4 regions of the Dickeya aquatica genome follow, and region 2 is predicted to be linked to each of the others. Evidence: predicted binding sites of a transcription regulator. Region 2 holds the regulator's gene; each other region holds the start of a gene.

The links. Region 2 encodes ArgR, which controls arginine synthesis, uptake and breakdown. Its sites were predicted from a motif close to ANTGAATAAAAATACANT; they were not measured.
Region 1: the regulator ArgR is predicted to act here: its motif matches at 1,760-1,777, upstream of argC (N-acetyl-gamma-glutamyl-phosphate reductase).
Region 3: the regulator ArgR is predicted to act here: its motif matches at 4,294-4,311, upstream of argA (amino-acid N-acetyltransferase).
Region 4: the regulator ArgR is predicted to act here: its motif matches at 1,652-1,669, upstream of argF (ornithine carbamoyltransferase).

Annotation. Positions count from the first base shown of each region.
Region 1 is NZ_LT615367.1:254,139-259,795, forward strand. It holds gene ppc (phosphoenolpyruvate carboxylase) at 1-278, opposite strand, end outside; gene argE (acetylornithine deacetylase) at 561-1,712, opposite strand; gene argC (N-acetyl-gamma-glutamyl-phosphate reductase) at 1,927-2,931, shown strand; gene argB (acetylglutamate kinase) at 2,956-3,729, shown strand; gene argH (argininosuccinate lyase) at 3,847-5,220, shown strand; gene rmuC (DNA recombination protein RmuC) at 5,413-5,657, shown strand, end outside.
Region 2 is NZ_LT615367.1:674,479-680,135, forward strand. It holds gene rpoD (RNA polymerase sigma factor RpoD) at 1-393, opposite strand, end outside; gene dnaG (DNA primase) at 551-2,305, opposite strand; gene rpsU (30S ribosomal protein S21) at 2,434-2,649, opposite strand; gene tsaD (tRNA (adenosine(37)-N6)-threonylcarbamoyltransferase complex transferase subunit TsaD) at 2,876-3,889, shown strand; gene argR (transcriptional regulator ArgR) at 3,969-4,439, opposite strand; gene mdh (malate dehydrogenase) at 4,912-5,657, shown strand, end outside.
Region 3 is NZ_LT615367.1:3,339,217-3,344,873, reverse strand. It holds gene ptrA (pitrilysin) at 1-2,830, shown strand, start outside; gene argA (amino-acid N-acetyltransferase) at 2,957-4,282, opposite strand; gene amiC (N-acetylmuramoyl-L-alanine amidase AmiC) at 4,506-5,657, shown strand, end outside.
Region 4 is NZ_LT615367.1:495,433-501,089, forward strand. It holds gene DAQ1742_RS02245 (6-phospho-beta-glucosidase) at 1-522, shown strand, start outside; gene argF (ornithine carbamoyltransferase) at 603-1,619, opposite strand; gene rraB (ribonuclease E inhibitor RraB) at 1,782-2,216, shown strand; gene DAQ1742_RS02260 (GNAT family N-acetyltransferase) at 2,362-2,871, opposite strand; gene DAQ1742_RS02265 (GNAT family N-acetyltransferase) at 3,274-3,759, shown strand; gene DAQ1742_RS02270 (valine--tRNA ligase) at 3,846-5,657, opposite strand, start outside.

The DNA of each region.
Region 1 (5,657 bases), 420 kb from region 2:
GGCGAAATGCTGTGGTACTGCTCGGCGGTATTGGTCAGGTTAAGAAACTGGCTAAACGCGCGGGCGACCGGCAACAGCTCCTCATTGGACAGATTCTGTAAGGTGGTCAACAGCTCCTGACGATGTGTTTCACTGCCTGCGCGTGATGCTTTCGATAATTTGCGTATCGTTTCAACACGTTCAAGAATATTCGCTCCCAGCGCATCCTTGATGGTGTCACCGAGTAGCTTGCCCAACATGCTGACATTGCTCCGCATGGCGGAATATTGTTCGTTCATAGTTACCCTGACCTGCCTCGTGATTTTGTAAATTTATTACACACAAAAATGGTGTGGTTACTGTCTGTTATCTAGCCACGTTCGCCATTGTTCGTCAATCAACCTGATTTAATCCCTACAGTTGTACCTGTTTACGCGGTACAAAGGCAATTTGTGAAATTTAATTACAAAAGCTTGCTGATAAGTGACACTTATCTTAGGGCGTAGCGAAAAGCAAGTCAGGCAGGGAATATCGCGGGGGAAAGTGACAGCCCGGCACGCAATGCCGGGCTGGGGTTCGGCTTATGACTGGCAGAAATGCTGCACCAGTTGGCTAATTAACGTGCGCGTCGGTTTGATAAACGACATATCGATAAACTCATCCGGCTGATGCGCCTGATTGATAGAGCCGGGGCCGAGCACCAGCGTTGGGCATAGCTGCTGGATGAATGGCGCTTCGGTGCAGTAATTCACCACATCGGTCGGCTGGCCGGCCAGATTTTCTACCGCTTGTGCCAGAGGGTGATCCGCCGGGCATTCGTAACCCGGGATCGGCGGATGCAGTTCGCTGATGGTCAGGCGGCCCGGCCAGCGCTCACTGACCGGGGCCAGCGCGTCACTCAGCAGGCCGTTGAGATCGCTGAGCGTCATACCCGGCAGCGGGCGGATATCCATGTGCAGGTCGCAACAGGCGCAAATGCGGTTAGCGGCGTCGCCACCGTGAATGTGGCCGAAATTCATGGTCGGGTAGGGAATGTGGAAGGCCGGGTTGTGATAGCGATTTTTGAGCGTGTTACGTAGCCCCATCAGCTCGGAAATGGCTTCGTGCATCAATTCGATGGCGTTAACACCGCGCGCCGGGTCACTGGAGTGACCGGACTGGCCCTGAATACGTACCACGTTCGACATGTGGCCCTTGTGAGCGCGAATGGGTTGCAGCGAGGTCGGTTCGCCGATAATCGCGCAATCCGGGCGAATGCCGGTTGATTCAGAGAAATATTTTGCACCGGCCATGGTGGTTTCTTCATCGGCGGTGGCCAGAATGTACAGCGGCTTGGTCAGCTTACTGGCGTCCACATCGCGCAGCGCATCAAGAATAAAGGCGAAAAAGCCTTTCATGTCGGCGGTGCCGAGCCCGTAGAGCTTGTTGTCATGCTCCGTCAGAGTAAAAGGGTCGCGCGTCCAGCGGCCGTCGTCGAACGGCACCGTGTCGGTGTGACCGGCCAGCAGCAGCCCGCCGTTGCCTTCGCCCAGCCGGGCCAGCAGGTTGAATTTATTGAACGTGCCCGGCACCGGCTCGACATCAACGTGAAACCCCAGATCGCTAAACCAGCCTGCCAGCAGGTTGATTAAGGTTTCGTTGCTTTGATCCAGCGCACGCTCGGTGGCGCTGATGGACGGCGTGGCGATCAATGCCCGGTAGATCTCCATAAAAGGGGGTAAATTCATCTTCACTGTTGACAGCCTCTGGGTTAGGATAGTATCAATATTCATGCAGTTATTGTGAATAAAAATACAATAATGCCAGGCGAAATGAAATCAATAAGCTGTGCGGCGAGGTGAGATTATCGCATAATCATTTCTTCTGGCTTTGTGGGTGCACGGCGTAGCTGCGCTGATGAGCCTGCTCCCTGTTTCACCTATCTGGCAATAAAGGTATACCGAACTCATGCTGAATACGTTGATCGTTGGTGCAAGTGGCTATACCGGCGCTGAGCTGGCCTTGTACCTGAACCGTCACCCACAAATGAACATAACCGCTTTGGCGGTTTCTGCGCAAAGTGTTGATGCAGGAAAACGCATTTCCGAGTTGCATCCTCAGCTTAAAGGCATTGTCGATTTGCCGGTACAGCCGCTGACCGATGTGGCTGAAGCCGCCAACGGCGTTGATGTGGTGTTTCTGGCAACCGACCACAAAGTGAGCCACGATTTAGCGCCGCAGTTTCTGGCCGCCGGTTGTACGGTGTTTGACCTTTCTGGCGCGTATCGCGTGCAAGACCCTGAATTCTATACCCGTTACTACGGCTTCGAGCACCAGCATACCGACTGGCTGGCACAGGCAGTCTACGGTCTGGCGGAATGGCAGGCAGCGAAGATAAAACAGGCTCGGTTGATAGCGGTGCCGGGCTGTTATCCGACGGCCTCCCAACTGGCGCTCAAGCCGCTGGTAGAAGGCGGATTGCTCAACCCGAACCAGTGGCCGGTGATTGATGCCACCAGCGGCGTCAGCGGTGCCGGGCGCAAGGCCAGCATGACCAACAGTTTTTGTGAGGTCAGCCTGCAACCTTATGGCATTTTTAATCATCGCCACCACCCGGAAATCGCCACCCATCTCGGTATTCCGGTGATTTTCACCCCGCATTTGGGCAATTTCCCGCGCGGCATTCTGGCCACCATCACTTGCCGTCTTCAGCCGGGCATTACCGCGCAAGATGTGGCGCAGGCGTATCACAACGCCTATCACGACAAACCGCTGGTGCGCTTATATGAGAAAGGCGTCCCGGCACTAAAATCCGTTGTCGGCCTGCCGTTCTGCGATATCGGCTTCGTGGTGCAAGACGAACACCTGATCGTGGTGGCCACCGAAGATAACCTGCTTAAAGGTGCGGCGGCGCAGGCGGTGCAGTGCATGAACATTCGCTTCGGTTTCCCTGAAACCCAATCCTTACTCTGATGACCTGCTGAGGCGCAAAGACCGATGAATCCGTTAATTATCAAATTAGGTGGCGTGTTACTCGATAGCGAAGAGGCGCTGGAGCGCCTGTTCACCGCGCTGGTGGCTTACCGTCAACAACATCAACGCCCGCTGGTTATCGTGCATGGTGGCGGTTGTCTGGTCGATGACCTGATGAAGAAACTGTCGCTACCGGTGGTGAAGAAAAACGGCCTGCGTGTGACGCCCGCCGATCAAATCGACATCATTACCGGCGCACTGGCGGGTTCAGCTAACAAAACGCTGCTGGCCTGGGCGATTCGTCACGGCATCAACGCCGTGGGCCTGAGCCTGGCCGACGGCGGCAGCACGGTGGTGACACAGCTGAATGACGAACTGGGCCATGTCGGTAAAGCCGAAGTGGGTTCTCCGGCGTTGCTTAACACCCTGCTGGGCGCGGGTTATCTGCCGGTTATCAGCTCTATCGGCATTACTGTTGGCGGTGAGCTGATGAACGTCAATGCCGACCAGGCGGCTACCGCACTGGCGCAGACGCTGGGCGCGGATTTGATTTTGTTGTCCGATGTCAGCGGCATTCTGGACGGCAAAGGCCAGCGCATTGCGGAAATGACCGCCGGTAAAGCAGAAGATCTGATTGCTCAGGGCATTATTACCGATGGCATGATTGTGAAAGTGAACGCGGCGCTGGATGCCGCGCGCGCACTGGGCCGTCCGGTGGATATCGCCAGCTGGCGACATGCCGAGCAGTTACCCGCGCTGTTTAATGGCGAGTCTATCGGCACCCGTATTCTGGCGTAATCGGCCAGTCTTCATCACGCTTTCTTCCGGCGTAAGCCGCCGGTGAAACGCAAGCAGTTCAACGGTGGGTTTGACAGGAGTCGGCCCGCCTTTATCAGAGAGACCGGGAGTGTAGTTATGGCTTTGTGGGGCGGGCGGTTCACGCAGGCAGCCGATCGGCGTTTTAAACAGTTCAACGATTCACTGCGGTTTGATTACCGTCTGGCGGAGCAGGACATCATCGGTTCCATTGGCTGGTCTAAAGCGCTGGTGACGGTGAACGTACTGAGCGCTCAGGAACAGCAGCAACTGGAGCAGGCACTCAATGTGCTGTTGACAGAAGTGCAGGCCGACCCTGAGGCGATTCTGCAAAGCGATGCGGAAGATATTCACAGCTGGGTTGAGCAGAAACTGATCGAGAAAGTCGGCAATCTGGGTAAGAAACTGCATACCGGACGCAGCCGTAACGATCAGGTAGCGACTGACCTGAAACTGTGGTGCAAGGCGCAGGTGAGTGAGCTGGCGCAGGCGATTCGTCATCTGCGTGCGGCCTTGGTCGCTACCGCCGAAGCCAATCAGGATGCGGTGATGCCCGGTTACACCCACTTGCAACGCGCCCAGCCGGTGACGTTTGCCCACTGGTGCCTGGCCTATCACGAAATGCTGGCGCGCGATGAAAGCCGCCTGGAAGACACGCTTAAGCGTCTGGATGTCAGCCCGCTGGGCTGCGGCGCGCTGGCGGGCACCGCGTATCCGATTGATCGCGAGCAGTTAGCCGGTTGGCTGGGGTTTGCCTCTGCTACCCGCAACAGTCTGGATACGGTCTCTGACCGCGATCACGTACTGGAACTGCTGTCTGATGCCTCTATCGGCATGGTGCACCTGTCGCGCTTTGCTGAAGATCTGATTTTCTTTAACAGTGGTGAGGCCGCGTTTGTTGAGTTGTCTGACCGTGTGACTTCCGGCTCGTCGCTGATGCCGCAGAAGAAAAACCCGGATGCGCTGGAGCTGATCCGCGGTAAGTGCGGCCGTGTACAGGGCGCGCTGGCTGGTATGCTGGTGACGCTAAAAGGCCTGCCGCTGGCCTATAACAAGGATATGCAGGAAGACAAAGAAGGGCTGTTTGACGCGCTGGACACCTGGCACGACTGCCTGCTGATGGCAGCACTGGTGCTCGAAGGTATTCAGGTTAAACGCCCGCGTTGCCAGGAAGCGGCCGAGCAAGGGTATGCGAATTCGACCGAACTGGCGGATTATCTGGTTGCCAAGGGCGTGCCATTCCGCGAAGCGCACCATATCGTCGGTGAAGCGGTGGTAGAGGCGATTCGTCAGGGCAAAGCGCTGGAAGCGCTGTCGCTGGCCGAGCTTAAACAGTTTAGCGCGGTTATCGCAGACGATGTTTATCCGGCGCTGTCGCTGCAATCCTGTCTGGAAAAACGTGCCGCCCAGGGTGGCGTGTCGCCTCAGCAGGTGGCTCAGGCTATCACTGTTGCCAAACAAAGCCTGGCCTAAACTACGCGTTACCCACCTTCAGAAACCGGCCACTTGGCCGGTTTTGTTTTTTCTCTCGCCGGGTTTCTGAAGGTGGCTCGCATTTCCTTCATTCGCAAGCGGTTCTCACGGCGGATTTTTCAGATCACCTCTGGACAGATATACAGTCTCACTTTACCTTGGCGCAAACAGTAATCAGCAATGTGGGGGAGTGTGGATATCTCCTTGTTTTATGGTGTAGGCGGCGGTGTGGTGGGGTTATTGCTGGGGTGGCTGATGACAAGCTTGCTGCAACAGCAGCGCCAGGCACGCCATGACACCGAATTGCAGTTGCAGCAGCAGGCGCTGGCGCTGGCGCGTCAGTCGCTGGCTGAAACGCAAAAGGCCAGCCAGCAACAGCAACAGCGGCTCGAGCAACAGGCGCAGGAGTTGCGCACGTTACATGCGCAACGCGCGGC
Region 2 (5,657 bases):
CTGCACCTGGTTGATACCGTCCTCAATGCGTTTGGCAATATCGATTTCACCTTCGCGAGTCAGCAGTTCGACCGTACCCATTTCGCGCATATACATGCGAACCGGGTCAGTTGTACGGCCTATCTCGGATTCAACGCTCGACAGTACCTGCGCGGCCGCCTCGGCAGCATCTTCGTCGGCAGTATTTTCGGCCAGCATCAGATCATCGGCATCCGGTGCTTCTTCCAGCACCTGGATGCCCATGTCGTTAATCATCTGGATGATGTCTTCGATCTGGTCGGAGTCGATGATATCTTCCGGCAGATGGTCATTGACCTCGGCATAGGTCAGGTAGCCTTGCTCCTTACCACGGGTGACAAGTAGCTTGAGCTGTGACTGCGGGTTTTGCTCCATAAGACGGTATCCACACTTCAGAATATTGGGGTTGGTGTCGGTCAGCGTAAATCGCTAACAATAACATTAGGGGAGTTTTTCTTATTGCCGCAGCCCCTGTAGCGGCACGCTGTAGGGATCAAACCCTACTTTTTATCGGCAGTTAAGCCGCAGGAAATCAGTTCTTTCGTGTTAGTGCCAGTTGCAACGACCACAGTTCTTTGCGTTCGTTTGTGCTCAACCCGTGTGTTCTTTCGCGGGCGATCAGCACTTCCATGCGTTGTTGTAGCAACTGGTCATAGAGCTCGGCCAGGCTGACCCGGAATTTTTCTTCGAGCTCGTCCTCTTCAATCATATGGTCCCAGGACGCGAGAGTTTCAAGCTGCTTGCGATAATGACTCTCGCGATATTTTTCCAGCAGCAACCCCATATTCATCCCCGGACTCTCATTACAGATGTTCACGATGTCTAAAAAGAGCGTTAACCCAGGCACTTTGCTCTCATCCACACCATCGAGCGCCAGTTCCGGCACCTCTTTAGACAGCCGTGGATTTTGCACTAAAAGTCCTATCAGTATACGCATAGTTGTGACTTTTAGCCGTGGCGGCTGGTAGGACGACGCGGATTCCTGTTGTTTGGGTAACAGGCGGTCTAACTGGCTGTCGTCCAGTAACCCCAATTTGTTGCCAAGCTGCTGGCGTAAGTATAAGCGCAATGTTTCACCTGGTACCTGACTTATCAGGGGCAGCGCCAGCGTGCTGAGCTTGGTACGTCCGTCAGGCGTGCTCATATCAACCTGTTGCAGCAGAGAATCGAATAGGAATGCTGACAGCGGCATCGCCTGTTCGATTCGTTGCTCAAAGACCGTGTGGCCTTCCTTACGCACCAGTGTATCCGGGTCTTCGCCGTCTGGCAGGAACATAAAGTGCAGTTGCCTGCCGTCATCCAGATAGGGGAGTGCGGTTTCCAGTGCCCGCCAGGCCGCATCACGTCCGGCACGGTCACCGTCATAACAGCACACCACTTTATCGGTGGCGCGAAACAGTAACTGGATGTGATCCGCGGTGGTCGATGTGCCAAGCGAAGCGACGGCATAATCAATGCCAAACTGGGCCAGAGCAACCACATCCATATAGCCTTCTACTACCAGCAGCCGTTTTAACGTTGGATGACGCTGCTGGGCTTCATACAGGCCATACAATTGACGGCCTTTATGAAAAACCTCAGTTTCCGGTGAGTTCAGATACTTGGGCGTGCCATCTCCCATGACTCGTCCGCCAAACGCAATAACACGGCCACGCTTATCACGGATGGGAAACATCACCCGATCGCGAAAACGGTCGTAAGTCCGGCCATTGTCATTAGTGACCAGCATGCCGGCATCAGTCAAGGTGGCCCGGTTATCGCTGTCGCGCCCAAAACGCTTTAAGGCGTTATCCCATCCAGGGGGCGTACAGCCAATAGCGAACTGCCGGATAATATCATCGCTTAATCCCCGTCTTGCCAGATAGTCTCTGGCGGGCGCACCGACAGGTTGATTTAAGGTATGTTGGTAAAAAGCACTTAATTGTTCCATCAACTCATACAAACTTTGGCGTTGATGGCGTTCTAGCTGAGTGGGGCCGTTGCCTGCTTCATAAGGCACATCCAGACCATGCATCGCCGCCAGCTCTTCGATGCTCTCAACGAACTCCAGACGATCATAGTTCATCAGGAAGTCGATGGCGTTGCCGTGGGCTCCGCAACCAAAACAGTGGTAGAACTGCTTATCACCGTTGACGGTGAACGACGGGGTTTTTTCGTGGTGGAACGGGCAACACGCGTGATAATTTTTGCCCTGCTTTTTTAGTTTGACGCGTGCATCGATAAGGTCAACGATGTCAGTGCGTGCCAGCAGGTCATTAATGAATACGCGGGGAATACGTCCAGCCATAAGCCCCTTATATCTATAAGCTTGTAAAACGACAATAAGCCGCGCATTCCTTTCGGAAAGCACGGCCTTCGTATGCAACTGCTAAGTCTGCGGATTAATCACGCGATGGAGGCCGGGCCTCCTGAAAATTAATACAGACGAGTGCGGCGTGCGTTTTCTCGAGCCAGCTTCTTGGCGTGACGTTTCACAGCAGAAGCTTTAGCGCGCTTACGTTCAGTCGTTGGTTTTTCATAGAACTCACGACGACGAACTTCAGCTAATACACCTGCTTTCTCACAGGAACGCTTGAAACGACGCAAAGCAACGTCGAACGGCTCGTTTTCACGGACTTTAATTACCGGCATGTGCCTCTCACCTCAGTAAATTCGGTTTGCCGCTGGCCTTGTGCCAGCCTTTTCAAAATGGTGCGGAATTCTACTGCAACCCAGGCCAGTTTGTAAAGTCTATCGGCGATCATAAAACGTGCGATGCCGGTTTGCTCGTCTGTGTGTTGGCTTATGGTAGACTGCGCACAGCCTAAAGTCTGTGGCCAACGCTGGTCGCAGTAATGAAGTGAGAGTGAAAACAGCCATGCGCGTATTGGGTATTGAAACATCCTGTGATGAAACCGGGGTCGCCATTTATGACACTCAGGCCGGATTACTGGCGAATCAACTTTACAGCCAGATAAAGTTGCATGCCGATTATGGCGGCGTGGTGCCTGAGCTGGCTTCCCGCGATCATGTGCGAAAAACGGTGCCGTTAATTCAGGCGGCGCTGAAAGAAGCGGGCCTGCAATCTGTGGATATTGACGCAGTGGCGTATACCGCCGGGCCGGGCCTTGTGGGCGCGTTATTGGTGGGGGCAACCATCGGCCGGGCGCTGGCGTTTGCCTGGAATGTTCCTGCGATACCGGTGCACCATATGGAAGGGCATTTGCTGGCACCGATGCTGGAAGATAACCCACCTGCGTTTCCGTTCGTGGCGCTGTTGGTATCTGGTGGTCATACACAACTTATCAGCGTAACCGGTGTGGGAGAATATCGGTTGCTTGGCGAGTCGATTGATGATGCGGCAGGCGAAGCGTTTGATAAAACCGCTAAACTGCTGGGGCTGGATTATCCCGGCGGGCCGTTGTTATCCAAAATGGCGCAACAGGGTGTCGCTGGGCGTTTTGTCTTTCCTCGCCCGATGACCGATCGTCCCGGGCTTGATTTCAGCTTTTCCGGTCTGAAGACGTTTGCCGCAAACACCATTCGAGAGAAGGGTGGAGATGCGCAAACGCAGGCTGACATTGCCTGCGCGTTTGAAGACGCCGTTGTCGATACGCTGGCGATTAAATGCCGACGTGCACTGGATGAAACCGGGTACCAGCGGCTGGTGATTGCCGGTGGTGTGAGTGCGAACCGCACACTGCGCCAGCGTTTGGCTGAGTTCATGACTAAACGTGGCGGCGAGGTGTTTTATGCACGCCCGGCATTCTGTACCGATAACGGCGCGATGATTGCTTACGCAGGCGCTGTAAGGCTGGCTCAAGGCTCACGCGATGAACTGGGGATTAACGTACGTCCGCGCTGGCCATTGGCTGAGCTGCCAGCGTTGTAGTGTGCGTATGCGCGCATTTGCGCCCGCTGTCCGTGGGCGCAACCCATGCATAAATGATGGGGTTGTGCATGGCTCGGGCTTACAGCTCTTGTTCGAATAACACCAGAATAGCCTCATAGAGCTGTTTAACGCTAAAGCCGCGAGCAGGCGTCGTAAAAATGGTGTCGTCTCCGGCAATGGTCCCGAGGATCCCTTCTGATTTTCCCAGTGAATCCAGCAGGCGTGCAATCAACTGCGCAGCCCCTGGGCTGGTGTGAATCACAACCACCGCATCGTTATAATCCACATCCAGCACCAGGTTCTTCAGCGGGCTGGTTGTGGTGGGAACACCCAGTTCAGCAGGCAGACAGTAGACCATTTCCATTTTTGCATTGCGGGTGCGCACTGCACCGAATTTGGTCAGCATGCGGGAGACTTTGGACTGATTAATATTCTCAAAACCATCATCCTGTAATGCCTGCACAATTTCGCTTTGCGAGCTGAATTTCTCTTCTTTTAACAGCGCCTTAAACGCCTTAACCAGATCTTCTTGTTTATTGGAGTGACGCATGGCGTACCGTCCTGGGAAAAGGAGTCATGCAATCATTATGCAGATGAATGAATTTTTATGCAATAAGAACGACTACAGAAGCGAATTGTTGAAAACGTGTAGCGACCTTTACGCTTTCTACGGCTTTACTTTGCCGTGGTGTCAAAAAATGTGGCCTCAGTCACATAAAAGTAAAATAAATGTTATCAAAATGATGTTGTTTGGAGGCTGATGGTCGGTGTAATGTAACGCACCCGTTAAATCAGTCGTGGGCTTATGCCAGGGCGGCGCATAATCATCTGTTAATTTAATTACCTTTGAGAAATCAGACAGATGGTTAGTCTATTATGCACCACAGCGTACGTTGTTGCTGCGTATCTGTGCAGTGCCACCCTAAAAACCGGTCTGTAATCAGGCCACTTGCGCGAGCATAAACGTTTTTAATCAAACGCATCCACGGTAATTTTTACTTAACATAATAAAGGAGTTTAGGATGAAAGTAGCAGTTCTCGGAGCCGCAGGCGGTATTGGTCAAGCCCTTGCTCTTCTCCTTAAAACCCAGCTTCCTTCAGGTTCAGAGCTCTCTCTTTATGATATTGCCCCTGTTACGCCCGGTGTCGCTGTTGACCTGAGCCATATCCCTACAGATGTCAAAATCAAAGGTTTTTGTGGTGAAGACGCCACTCCCGCCCTGGAAGGTGCAGACGTTGTGCTGATGTCTGCGGGTGTTGCCCGTAAACCGGGGATGGATCGTTCCGATCTGTTTAACGTTAATGCCGGGATTGTGCGTAATCTGGTGTCCCAGATTGCCCGTACTTGTCCTAAAGCCTGCATCGGCGTCATTACTAATCCGGTGAATACCACTGTAGCTATCGCAGCGGAGGTGTTAAAACAAGCGGGTGTCTATGACAAAAACAAACTGTTTGGTGTTACCACGCTGGATATCATTCGCTCCAATACTTTCGTTGCCGAATTGAAAGGTAAGTTACCGCAGGATATTGAGGTGCCGGTTATCGGTGGGCACTCTGGCGTGACTATTCTGCCTTTGTTGTCTCAGATCCCCGGTGTAAGCTTCACTGAGCAGGAAGTCGCTGATTTGACCAAACGCATTCAGAATGCGGGTACTGAAGTTGTGGAAGCAAAAGCCGGTGGTGGCTCGGCAACCTTGTCCATGGGGCAGGCTGCGGCGCGCTTTGGCTTGTCTTTGGTGCGTGCGCTACAGGGCGAAAGCGGTGTGGT
Region 3 (5,657 bases), 1.8 Mb from region 2:
TGCGGCCGATGGCTGGCAACCTCTCCCCCAGACAATTCGCAAGAGTGAAAACGATACACGGCAGTATCAGGCAATACGCCTTGATAATGATATGACCGTGTTGTTGATATCAGACGAGCAGGCTGCTCACTCGCTCGCTGCGCTGGCGTTGCCGGTCGGCTCGCTTGATAACCCACCGCAACAGCCGGGGCTGGCACATTATCTTGAACACATGTTGTTGATGGGCTCTACGCGCTATCCACAATCAGATGGGCTGGCCGAATTTCTGAAAATGCATGGCGGTAGCCATAATGCCAGCACGGCCTCTTATCGCACGGCATTTTATCTGGAAGTGGAAAATGATGCGTTGCCGATGGCCGTCGATCGCCTGGCGGATGCGATAGCCGCACCGTTGCTTGACCCGGTCAATGCGGACAGAGAGCGTCATGCGGTGAACGCCGAACTGACGATGGCCCGTGCCCGTGATGGGTTACGTATGGAGCAGGTTGAAGCTGAGACCATTAACCCTGAACACCCAGGAGCCCGTTTCGCTGGCGGGAATCTGGAAACACTCAGCGATAAACCAGACAGTAAACTGCATGATGAGCTGGTACGTTTTTACCAGCGTTACTATTCAGCCAATCTCATGAAAGGGGTGATTTACGGTAAGTCGCCGTTGCCTGAGCTGGCGGCAATCGCGGCATCGACATTTGGGCGTATAGCTAATCATGAGGCCAGTGTGCCGCCCATTAGTGCACCAGTGGTAACAGAGGAACAGCGCGGCGTGTTGATTCATTACGTCCCGGCACAGCCACGTAAACAGTTGAAGATAGAGTTCAGGATAGCGAACGACAGCCAGGCATTTCGCAGTAAGACGGATACCTATATTAGTTATTTGATAGGAAATCGCAGTCCTAATACCTTGTCTGACTGGTTGCAGCGTCAGGGGCTGGCCGAGTCGATACGTGCCAGTTCCGATCCTATGTCTGAGCGTAGCAGCGGGGTTTTTAATGTCAGTGTGGATTTGACGGATAAAGGCCTGGCGCAACAGGATGACGTGATTGCTGCCGTATTCCAGTATCTGGAGAAAATCCGTCAGGAAGGGATCCAGCCGGGCTATTTTGATGAAATATCTCGGGTGCTGGGCATTGATTTTCGCTATCCCTCCATGAGGCGGGATATGGACTATGTCGAGTGGCTGGCCGATAGCCTGCTGCGTTTACCCGTAGAATATATTCTGGAAGGCCCCTATGTGGCCGATCGGTTCGACCCTGCGGCAATTCGCCACAGACTGGCGGCGATGACACCGCAAAATGCGCGCATCTGGCTGATAAGCCCGGAGCAACCCCATAATAAAAAAGCCTATTTTGTCGATGCACCTTACCAGGTGGATAAAATCGGCGATCAGCGCTTTAGCCGCTGGCAGCAGATGGCTGCGTCGATGACGTTAAGCCTGCCTGTGCCAAACCCTTATATCCCTGACGATTTCTCCCTTATTGCGGCGGATGCGGCTGTCACTCATCCGAAAAAAATTGTTGATGAGACGGGGTTGCGCGTTTTTTATATGCCGAGTCGCTATTTTGCCGGTGAGCCTAAAGCGGATATTACCCTGATGCTGCGCAACCGCCTTGCCAGTGATTCGGCTCGCCATCAGGTGTTGTTTGCGCTTAATGATTATCTGGCAGGGGTTGCGTTAGATGCCCTGAGCTATCAGGCATCGGTCGGGGGCATCAGTTTTTCTACCGGCAGTAATGATGGGTTAGTGATGACTGCGAGCGGTTATACCCAGCATTTACCGGCGTTGCTGATGTCGATGGTGCAACAATATGCCAGCTTTACTCCGACACCAGAGCAACTCCAGCAGGCAAAGTCATGGTATGCCGAACAACTGGACGCGGCAGACAAAGCGAAAGCTTACGAGCAGGCGATGTTTCCGCTGCGAGGGTTGTCGGTGGTGCCTTATAGCGAGCGCAGCGAGCGTCGTAAGTTACTGCAAGCGATTACGGTGCCTGAATTGGTGGCATACCGTAATGCATTACTACAGCAGGCTACGCCGGAGATGTTGGTGGTCGGGAATGTGGCGCAGGCCGATGTGGTCAGCTTGTCGTATCGTCTGCGCGAGCAGTTAGGGTGTAGTGGTACACAGTGGTGGCATGGCGAGTCAGTCACGGTCAATAAACCGCAGCGCGCCTTGCTTGAACAGCGCGTAACCGGCACGGATTCGGCGCTGGCGGCGGTATATATTCCCGTGGGGTATAGCGAGATTCAAAGTGCGGCGTACAGTAAATTACTGGGGCAAATCGTGCATCCCTGGTTTTATACGCAACTGCGCACGGATGAACAGCTTGGTTATGCGGTTTTTGCTACGCCGGTTTCGCTTGATAAGCAATGGGGGATCGGTTTTCTGTTGCAAAGTAACAGCCAGCAACCGGCTTATCTCTATCAGCGCTATCAGGATTTTTTTGCCAAAGCACAACAGCGGCTGGAAACGATGAGTGAGTCTGATTTTACTCAAAATAAACAAGGGCTTATTAACACTCTGAGCCACCCTCCGCAGACGCTGGATGAAGAGGCGGCGCGGCTGCGCGGTGATTTGGAGCGGGAAAACGTCGATTTTGATACCCGACAACAACTGATAGGCCAGATAGCGTCTATCTCTGCACCCCAGTTGCTGGGCTTCTTCCGGCAGGCTTTACAACCGCAGGGGTTAGCGTTGTTGTCACAGATTTCTGGTAGTGCGCATGAAAAAGCCGACTATGCCAGACCCGAGCAGTGGCAGCCATACACCTCTACCTCAGCCTTACAGCAGACACTGGGGTTAACGAATCGGGTCACAACGGCCTCACCGTAATCGCGGTGTGACGGGTGGTTTGGCTCAGGGGGGGATTGCACTGCGCTTACCACCAGCCATTAGCCAGATAAACCCCGTGAGGCCAGGAGCCTCGCGGGGTAGGGAGAAAGATTTCAGGTCGGAGAATTACAGGTCGGTGACCAGAATTTTGGAGCGGCGTTGATAGTTATACAGCTCTTGCTTACGCTTGGGCAGCATCTCTACCTCGACAGGCTTGAAACCGCGCTCCTGAAACCAGTGAATACTGTGGGTGGTCAGTACGAATAGCCGTTGTAACCCCTGCTGACGGGCTTGAGCCGAGACATGATGGAGCAGTTGGTCGCCGCGTGAGGAGTTGCGGTACTCCGGGTGCACGGCAACGCAAGCCATCTCACCAATACTCTCTTCCGGAAACGGGTAGAGTGCAGCACAGGCAATGGTCAGGTTGTCTCTCACCACCACGGTGAATTTGTCTATCTCCATTTCCAGTTGTTCACGCGAACGGCGCACCAAAATACCTTGCTGTTCCAGCGGACGAATTAACTCCAGAATACCGCCGATATCATTAATGGTGGCGCGGCGCACCTGTTCTGCGCTTTCCATAACGATTTGCGTGCCGATACCATCCCGGGAGAACAATTCTTGCAGTAACGCGCCATCTTCCTGATAACTAATCAGATGGCTGCGACGCACACCGCTGCGGCAGGCTTTTACCGCACCGCGCAGGAAGCGCACGATTTCAGAGTTGTAATCACCGGCTTCCTCCAGCACCTGAAGGCGCTGCTGGGCTTCATCAGGCAGTAATTCCGAGACAATCACGCCTTCTTCGTTTGTCACCCCTTGTGAGGCACAAAAGCCAATCATTTTCTCGGCTTTCAGTTTGATGGCCAACTGGGTGGCGACTTCTTCCGAGGTGAGGTTAAAGCTTTCTCCGGTAACCGAAACCGCGACCGGGCCAAGCAACACGATGGCACCACTGTCAAGCTGGCGTTGCAGCGCATCTTCATCAATGCGGCGAATACGGCCGCTGTGGCAGTAGTCCACGCCATCATCGACGCCAAGCGGCTGGGCAATAATAAAATTGCCGCTGACCACGTTAATGTGTGCTCCCTGCAAGGGCGTGTTGAGCAGGCTCATTGACAGACGGGCCGTAATATCCAGTTGCAGCATGCCGGCGGCCTGTTTCACCAGTTCCAGCGTGGTGCTGTCTGTGACCCGGGTATGCTTGTGGTAGCGGGGCTCGTAGTTGTGTGCCATCAAATTGGCATCAATCTGCGGTCTGGCACCATAGACCACCACCAGTTTGATACCCAGACTGTGCAACAGCCCGATGTCATTGACGATATTGGCAAAATTTTCATGCTCAATTGCTTCGCCGCCCAGCATGATGACAAAGGTTTTACCACGATGTGCATTGATGTAAGGAACTGAGTGGCGGAAGCCTTGAACCAGTTCTGTACTACGTTCCTTCACTGCGAGCCCTCTTTGAATTTTTATTCGATATTTTCGTATTTTTATTCTTACCAAACCAAAAGGCAAGCGATAACTTTCCCGTCTGATGGCCTGTATGGTTTGCACCTTCCCGAACAGTAAAACGCTGAACGATGATTTTTGCATGACAGTCAGGGCGGGATTGGTTAAAGTTTTTTTCGCTTTATCTAATCTGCCTGATTTTATTAGCCATTAGTGGAGTTTCATGTCTTATCCAATGCCTCGACTCAGTCGTCGCCAATTATTACAGGGCGCGGCTGCCACCTGGCTACTGAGTCTCAGTGGCGTCGGGCTGGCGGCTTCGTCCCAGGTTATCGCCGTACGCGTATGGCCCTCTTCTGCTTATACCCGTATGACGCTGGAGTCAAATCTGCCGCTCAGCTATCGCCAGTTCGTGCTGGATAATCCGCCTCGTCTGGTGGTGGATATTGAGAATGTTGCGCTCAATAGCGCCCTGAAGAGTGCGAGCCGCCAGTTTGCGCGTACCGATCCTTTTATTAAAGCCGCGCGTGTCGGGCAGTTTGATCAGAACACGGTGCGACTGGTACTGGAATTACGCCAGCAGGTTGAGCCGAGATTGTTTACGCTGACGCCGGTGGCCGGGTTTCGTCACCGCCTGGTGCTGGATCTCTATCCGGTATCCGGGCGTTACGATAATGCAGAAGACCCGCTGCTGGCACTGCTTGAGGATTACAACAAAGGCGAACTGGAGCGAACCCTGCCGCCTGAAACGCCCAAAACCGGGCGAGCCGGACGTGAGCGGCCGCTGGTTATCATGCTTGACCCAGGGCATGGCGGAGAAGACCCCGGTGCGATAGGGAAAAATCGTACCCGGGAAAAAGATGTGGTGTTACAAATCGCCCGTCGTCTGAAGGCGCTAATCGAGCGCGAACCCAATATGAAAGCCTACATGACTCGTAATGAGGACGTGTTCATTCCGCTCAATGTCCGGGTTGCGAAAGCCCGTAAACAGCGGGCCGATCTGTTTGTCTCCATTCACGCCGATGCCTTTAGCGATCGCGCTGCGCGGGGGTCTTCGGTTTTTGCGTTATCGAAAAAAGGGGCGACCAGCTCGGCGGCGCGCTATCTGGCACAAACGCAAAACGAATCTGATTTGATTGGCGGTGTGAGTCTCAGCGGCGACAGGTATCTTGACAGCACCATGTTCGATATGGTGCAAACGGTGACGATTAATGACAGCCTGAAGTTTGGCAACGAAATTCTGCATCGGTTAGGCGGGGTGAATCGTCTGCATAAAAATCGTGTCGATCAGGCCGGGTTTGCGGTGCTAAAGGCACCAGATATTCCCTCGGTGTTGGTCGAAACGGCGTTTATCAGCAATCTGGAAGAGGAGCGC
Region 4 (5,657 bases), 180 kb from region 2:
GACTACATCGGCTTTAGCTACTACATGTCCAATGTGGTTAAACACGATGTACACAACCGTATTGATGCCAGCATGGATGGCAGCTCTGAGCATTCGATAGCCAACCCGCATTTAACCGCGAGTGACTGGGGCTGGCAAATCGACCCAACCGGCCTGCGCTATGCGTTGCTCAGTTTGTATGAGCGCTATGAAGTACCGTTGTTTATCGTGGAAAACGGACTTGGCGCGCTGGATGAGCCAGATGAAAACGGCGTCTGTCAGGATGATTACCGTATCGATTACCTGCGTTCACACATTGAAGCGATGAAAGCGGCAGTGTGGGAAGATGGCGTGGAACTGCTGGGGTACACTCCGTGGGGCTGTATCGATCTGGTGTCGTTTACCACCGGCGAGATGGCAAAACGCTACGGTTTCATCCATGTCGATAAACACGATGACGGCAGCGGCACGCTGGCCCGTCGCCCGAAAAAATCCTTCTACTGGTATCAGCGGGTGATTGCCTCTAACGGTGAACAGCTCTGAGTCTATCCGGCGGATCTCCGCGCGCTGATGAAAAAAGAATAAAATTCATCAGCGCGTGTCTTTGACTGTCGGCGCAGTGGTTATGCCTCAACGTGTGGGCTGAGTGTGGCGACCATCACCGCCTTGATGGTGTGCATGCGGTTTTCTGCCTGATCAAACACGATGCTGTGGGCGGATTCAAACACCTCATTGGTGACTTCCATGCCATCATGCAAACCATATTGCTGGGCCATTTGCTTGCCAAGCGTGGTCTGGTCATCGTGAAAGGCGGGCAGGCAGTGCAGGAATTTCACCTGTGGGTTGCTGGTGGCGGCAATCATCGCCCTATTCACCTGATAGGGGCGCAGCAGGTCAATACGTTGTTGCCACACCTCTTTGGCTTCGCCCATCGACACCCACACATCGGTATAGATGAAATCCACGTCTTTGACGCCGGTGGCAAGATCTTCCGTGAGCGTAATCGTGCTGCCGATTTTTGCCGCCGCTGCCTGACATTCTGCCACCAGACCGGCATCCGGCCAGCAGGCTTTCGGGGAAATCAGGCGCAGATCCAACCCGGTTATCGCCGCCGCTTCCAGCATGCTGTTACCCATGTTATTGCGGGTATCGCCGACGTAAGCCAGTTTCATATCGGACAACGATTTACCCGGCAGGTGTTCTTGCATGGTCAGTAAATCCGCCAGTAACTGGGTCGGGTGGAATTCATTGGTCAGCCCGTTCCACACCGGCACACCGGAGAACGCCGCCAGCGTTTCCACCCGTTCCTGACCGTAGCCACGGTATTGAATACCGTCATACAAGCGGCCCAGCACACGGGCAGTGTCTTTCATGGACTCTTTATGACCAATCTGGCTGCCGCTGGGGCCGAGGTAGGTGACTTGCGCCCCTTGATCGTATGCAGCAACTTCGAAAGAGCAACGAGTACGGGTCGAATCTTTTTCGAAGATGAGTGCGATGTTTTTACCTTGCAGGTGGCGGTGCTCGGTGCCGCTTTTCTTATGCGTTTTGAGTGTGGCAGCGAGCGTCAGCAGTTGGTTGATTTCAGCCGGTGTAAAGTCCATCAACCGTAAAAAATGACGTTTATAAAACGGGTTCATGCGGGTTATCTCCATATGGCTCAACGCTATTGGTTGAATTAAAATTCACTTTATATGTGTAAATATTCAAATTCAAGTGCCGTGTTCAAACTTTATGGTGGAGAGCGCGAGCGGCCTGTGTGAAAATAAACATATCTTTGCCGCTTTAACGAGGACTGAGACATGGCAAACCGTGAACTGCTGGAAGAACAACGTGAAGAAACCCGCTTAATCATTGAGGAGTTGCTGGAAGATGGCAGCGATCCCGATGCGCTTTACACCATTGAGCACCATTTCTCGGCTGGGAAGTTTGAAGAACTGGAAAAAGTCGCGGTAGAGGCGTTTAAACTGGGCTATGAAGTCACCGATGCCGAAGAGATGGAAATGGAAGACGGTGTGGTGCTGATGTGCTGTGATGCGATTAGCGAAGTGGCGTTGAATGCCGAGCTTATCGACGAGCAAGTCGAACAGTTGTTAACGCTGGCGGAACGCCACGGTGTTAATTACGACGGCTGGGGTACCTACTTCGAAGATCCGAACGGTGAAGATGATGACGAGTTCGGTGAAGGTGAAGATGAAGACTTCTATGACGAGGATGACGACGGTAAACGTCATTAATCGTTCAACTGGCTGATGACTGATACCGTTATCGTGCCTTTAACACGCCCTGCTAAGACGCATCGCCCGGTTTTCCGGGCGATTTTTTTTATCCGTCGTGATGTTTTGCCGCGAGCGGGTGTACCACGCCTGAAGAGGCTGTGTATTAACGGAGCAGGTTTTTCAGCATTCTGACCTCACAATCAACGTGGCCGGTGTGGCCCATGGCGTGAGGAATGTGGACAAAACCCAGCGTTTCATACAAACGGACGGCGCGCGTCAGGTGTGCGGTTGTTTCCAGATAGCAGCGGGCAAAGCCACAGGCGCGACCAAACGCCAGCGCCTGCCCGGCCAACCGACGGGCGATACCCTGGCCTCTGGCCTCTGGAAGAAAATACATTTTTTGTAATTCACACACATCCGGCTCGCCGCCTGCCAACGGTGCCAGCCCGCCGCCACCGACCACCTCACCGTCACACTCCACTACCCAATAGGCGCTGTTGGGGCGGCTATAGAGTTCAAACAGCCGATCTAAATCGGGGTCAGAAACGGTGTAGCCTTTATCGGCAGTCAGACCAAATTCAGCGGAAACCCGGCGGATGACACTCGCAATGGCCGCATTATCCGCTGTGGTAATGGGGCGGATCAGCAAAGACGGGGACGCAGACGTTGTCATGTTACTCACTCTTGCCTGGCAGCAGTGTTGTATCAGCCCGGGTGCTGTTGATGACATCAGGCTGATACGCAAAAAAACGGTGCGACGGATTATACCGGGACTCGCACGGGCCAAAAACCCCGTTATTCATAACGGCATCGCGTGCAAAAGGCAATGTGAATTCACAACCGGTGATACGCCAGCCCGAAATAGCCCAAAAGGGAGAAAGGCTATCTTTTTTCTATTGTTCAATAATGCGATTTGAGGTTAAGAATGGAGCCTGAACTTTCTGATATCGACGAAGGTCTGGCAAGCTTACGTCGTGAGCAAGGCGGGTCACTCGCCTATCTGGCGCGGCATCGCCGCATCAGGCGCACTACCTGATAGCCTCCCCCTGAACGTTTAACGACGGAACTGAACAGTATGAGCACGACACCCCGACAGGACGTGTGGGTTATCCGCATGGATGACCTGACGAGTGCCGCGACAAGGGCGCTGGTGGCCTTGCATGTTGCGGGGATGCACGACAATTCACCACCTGAACAGGTATTTGCGCTGGATCTCAGCGGGTTACAAACGCCGGATATCACCGTATGGAGTGTCTGGCAGGGTGAGAAAATTGCCGGTATCGGCGCATTGAAAATGCTGGCGGATGGCGGTGGTGAGCTCAAATCCATGCGCACCCATCCAGACTATCTGCGCCAGGGCGTGGCGGCGCGTTTGCTGGAGCATATTCTGATACACTCCCGGCAGCGCGGTGTCACACGGGTCAGCCTGGAAACCGGCACCGGTGCGGCGTTTGAACCGGCGCTGGCGCTTTATCGTCGCTATGGTTTTGTGAATGGCGAGGCCTTTGCCGATTACACCGCCAGCGAATTCAATCAATTCCTGCACTTATCGCTGCGCTGATGGCATAAAAAAACACCACGGCGTCAGCGGCCGTGGTGTGCGGTTTTTTCTCGCGACCATTGTATTGTCGCGGCAAAACGAGCGGATTACAGCGCGGCGATAACGGCCTGCTGCTCCAGCAGTTTGACTTTGGCGGCGGCGTAGCCGTCGCGTTTTTCACGCTCTTTGGCAACCACCGCTTCCGGTGCGCGCGCGACAAAGCCTTCGTTGGAGAGCTTGCTGTCGATGCGGCCGATTTCCACCTCAAGCTTCGCCACTTCTTTTGCCAGCCTGTCCAGCTCGGCCGCCTTGTCGATAAGGCCAGCCATCGGGATCAGCAATTCAGCGCCCTCCACCAGTTTGGTGACGGAAACCGGGCCTTTGTCGCCTGCCGGTAACAGCGTGATGCTCTCCAGACGCGCCAGCGTCTGAATAAAGCCGAGGTTATCCTGCACGCGGCGGGTGGCATCAGCAGAAGCATCGCGCAGCAGCAGCGCCAGCGGCTTGCTGGGGGCGATGTTCATTTCAGCACGAATGTTACGCACCGCGATGATAGCCTGCTTGATCCACTCCAGATCGTTGAATGCCTGCTCGTCATCCAGCGCGGCATCAAAGGCCGGGAACGGTTGCAGCATAATGGTATCGGCGCTGACGCCTTTCAGTACCTTCACCCGTTGCCAGATGGTTTCGGTAATGAACGGGATGATCGGATGCGCCAGACGCAACAGCGCTTCCAGCACTGTCACCAGCGTATGGCGCGTGCCGCGCAGTTCCGCGTCGCTACCGCCGTTCATCACCGGCTTGGTCAGCTCCAGATACCAGTCACAGAACTGGTTCCAGGTGAACTCGTAGAGCACGTTGGCGGCCAGGTCGAAACGGTAGCTGTCCAGCGCTTCGCGGTAGGCTTTCACCGTGCGGTTGAATTCCGCCAGGATCCAACGGTCTGCCAGTGACAACACTTTGTCACCGCCGTTAAAACCGCAATCCTGCTCTTCGGTGTTCATCAGCACAAAACGGCTGGCGTTCCACAGCTTATTACAGAAGTTGCGGTAGCCTTCCAGACGTTTCATGTCCCAGTTGATGTCGCGGCCGGTGGACGCCAGCGCTGCCAGCGTAAAGCGCAGCGCATCGGTGCCATGCGGTTCGATGCCGTTCGGGAACTGTTTTTCGGTGCGCTTGCGGATTTTTTCCGCCAGCTGCGGCTGCATCATGTTGCCGGTGCGTTTTTCCAGCAGCGCGTCCAGCGAAATACCGTCCACCATATCCAGCGGGTCGATCACGTTGCCCTTGGATTTGGACATCTTCTGGCCTTCTTCATCGCGGATGAGGCCAGTCATGTAGACGGTATGGAACGGCACCTGTGGCTTGCCATCTTCATCTTTGATGAAGTGCATGGTCATCATGATCATGCGGGCTATCCAGAAGAAGATGATGTCAAAACCGCTGACCAGTACGCTGCTGGGGTGGAACGCTTTCAGGTCCGGCGTTTGCTCCGGCCAGCCGAGTGTGGAAAACGTCCACAGGGCAGAGGAGAACCAGGTGTCCAGCACGTCGTCGTCCTGACGCAGCGCTACATCGGCCGCCAGATTATTGTCGCGGCGTACTTCCGCTTCATCACGGCCGACGTAGACCTTGCCGTTATCGTCGTACCACGCCGGAATGCGATGGCCCCACCACAGCTGGCGGGAGATACACCAGTCCTGAATGTCGCGCATCCAACTGAAGTACATGTTTTCGTACTGCTTCGGTACGAACTGGATACGGCCATCTTCCACCGCTTCCACCGCCGGTTTGGCCAGCACAGCGGCACGGACGTACCACTGGTCGGTCAGCATCGGCTCGATCACCACGCCGCCACGGTCGCCGTAGGGAACGGTCAGGTCGTGCGCTTTGATGTCTTCCAGCAGGCCCTGCGCGTC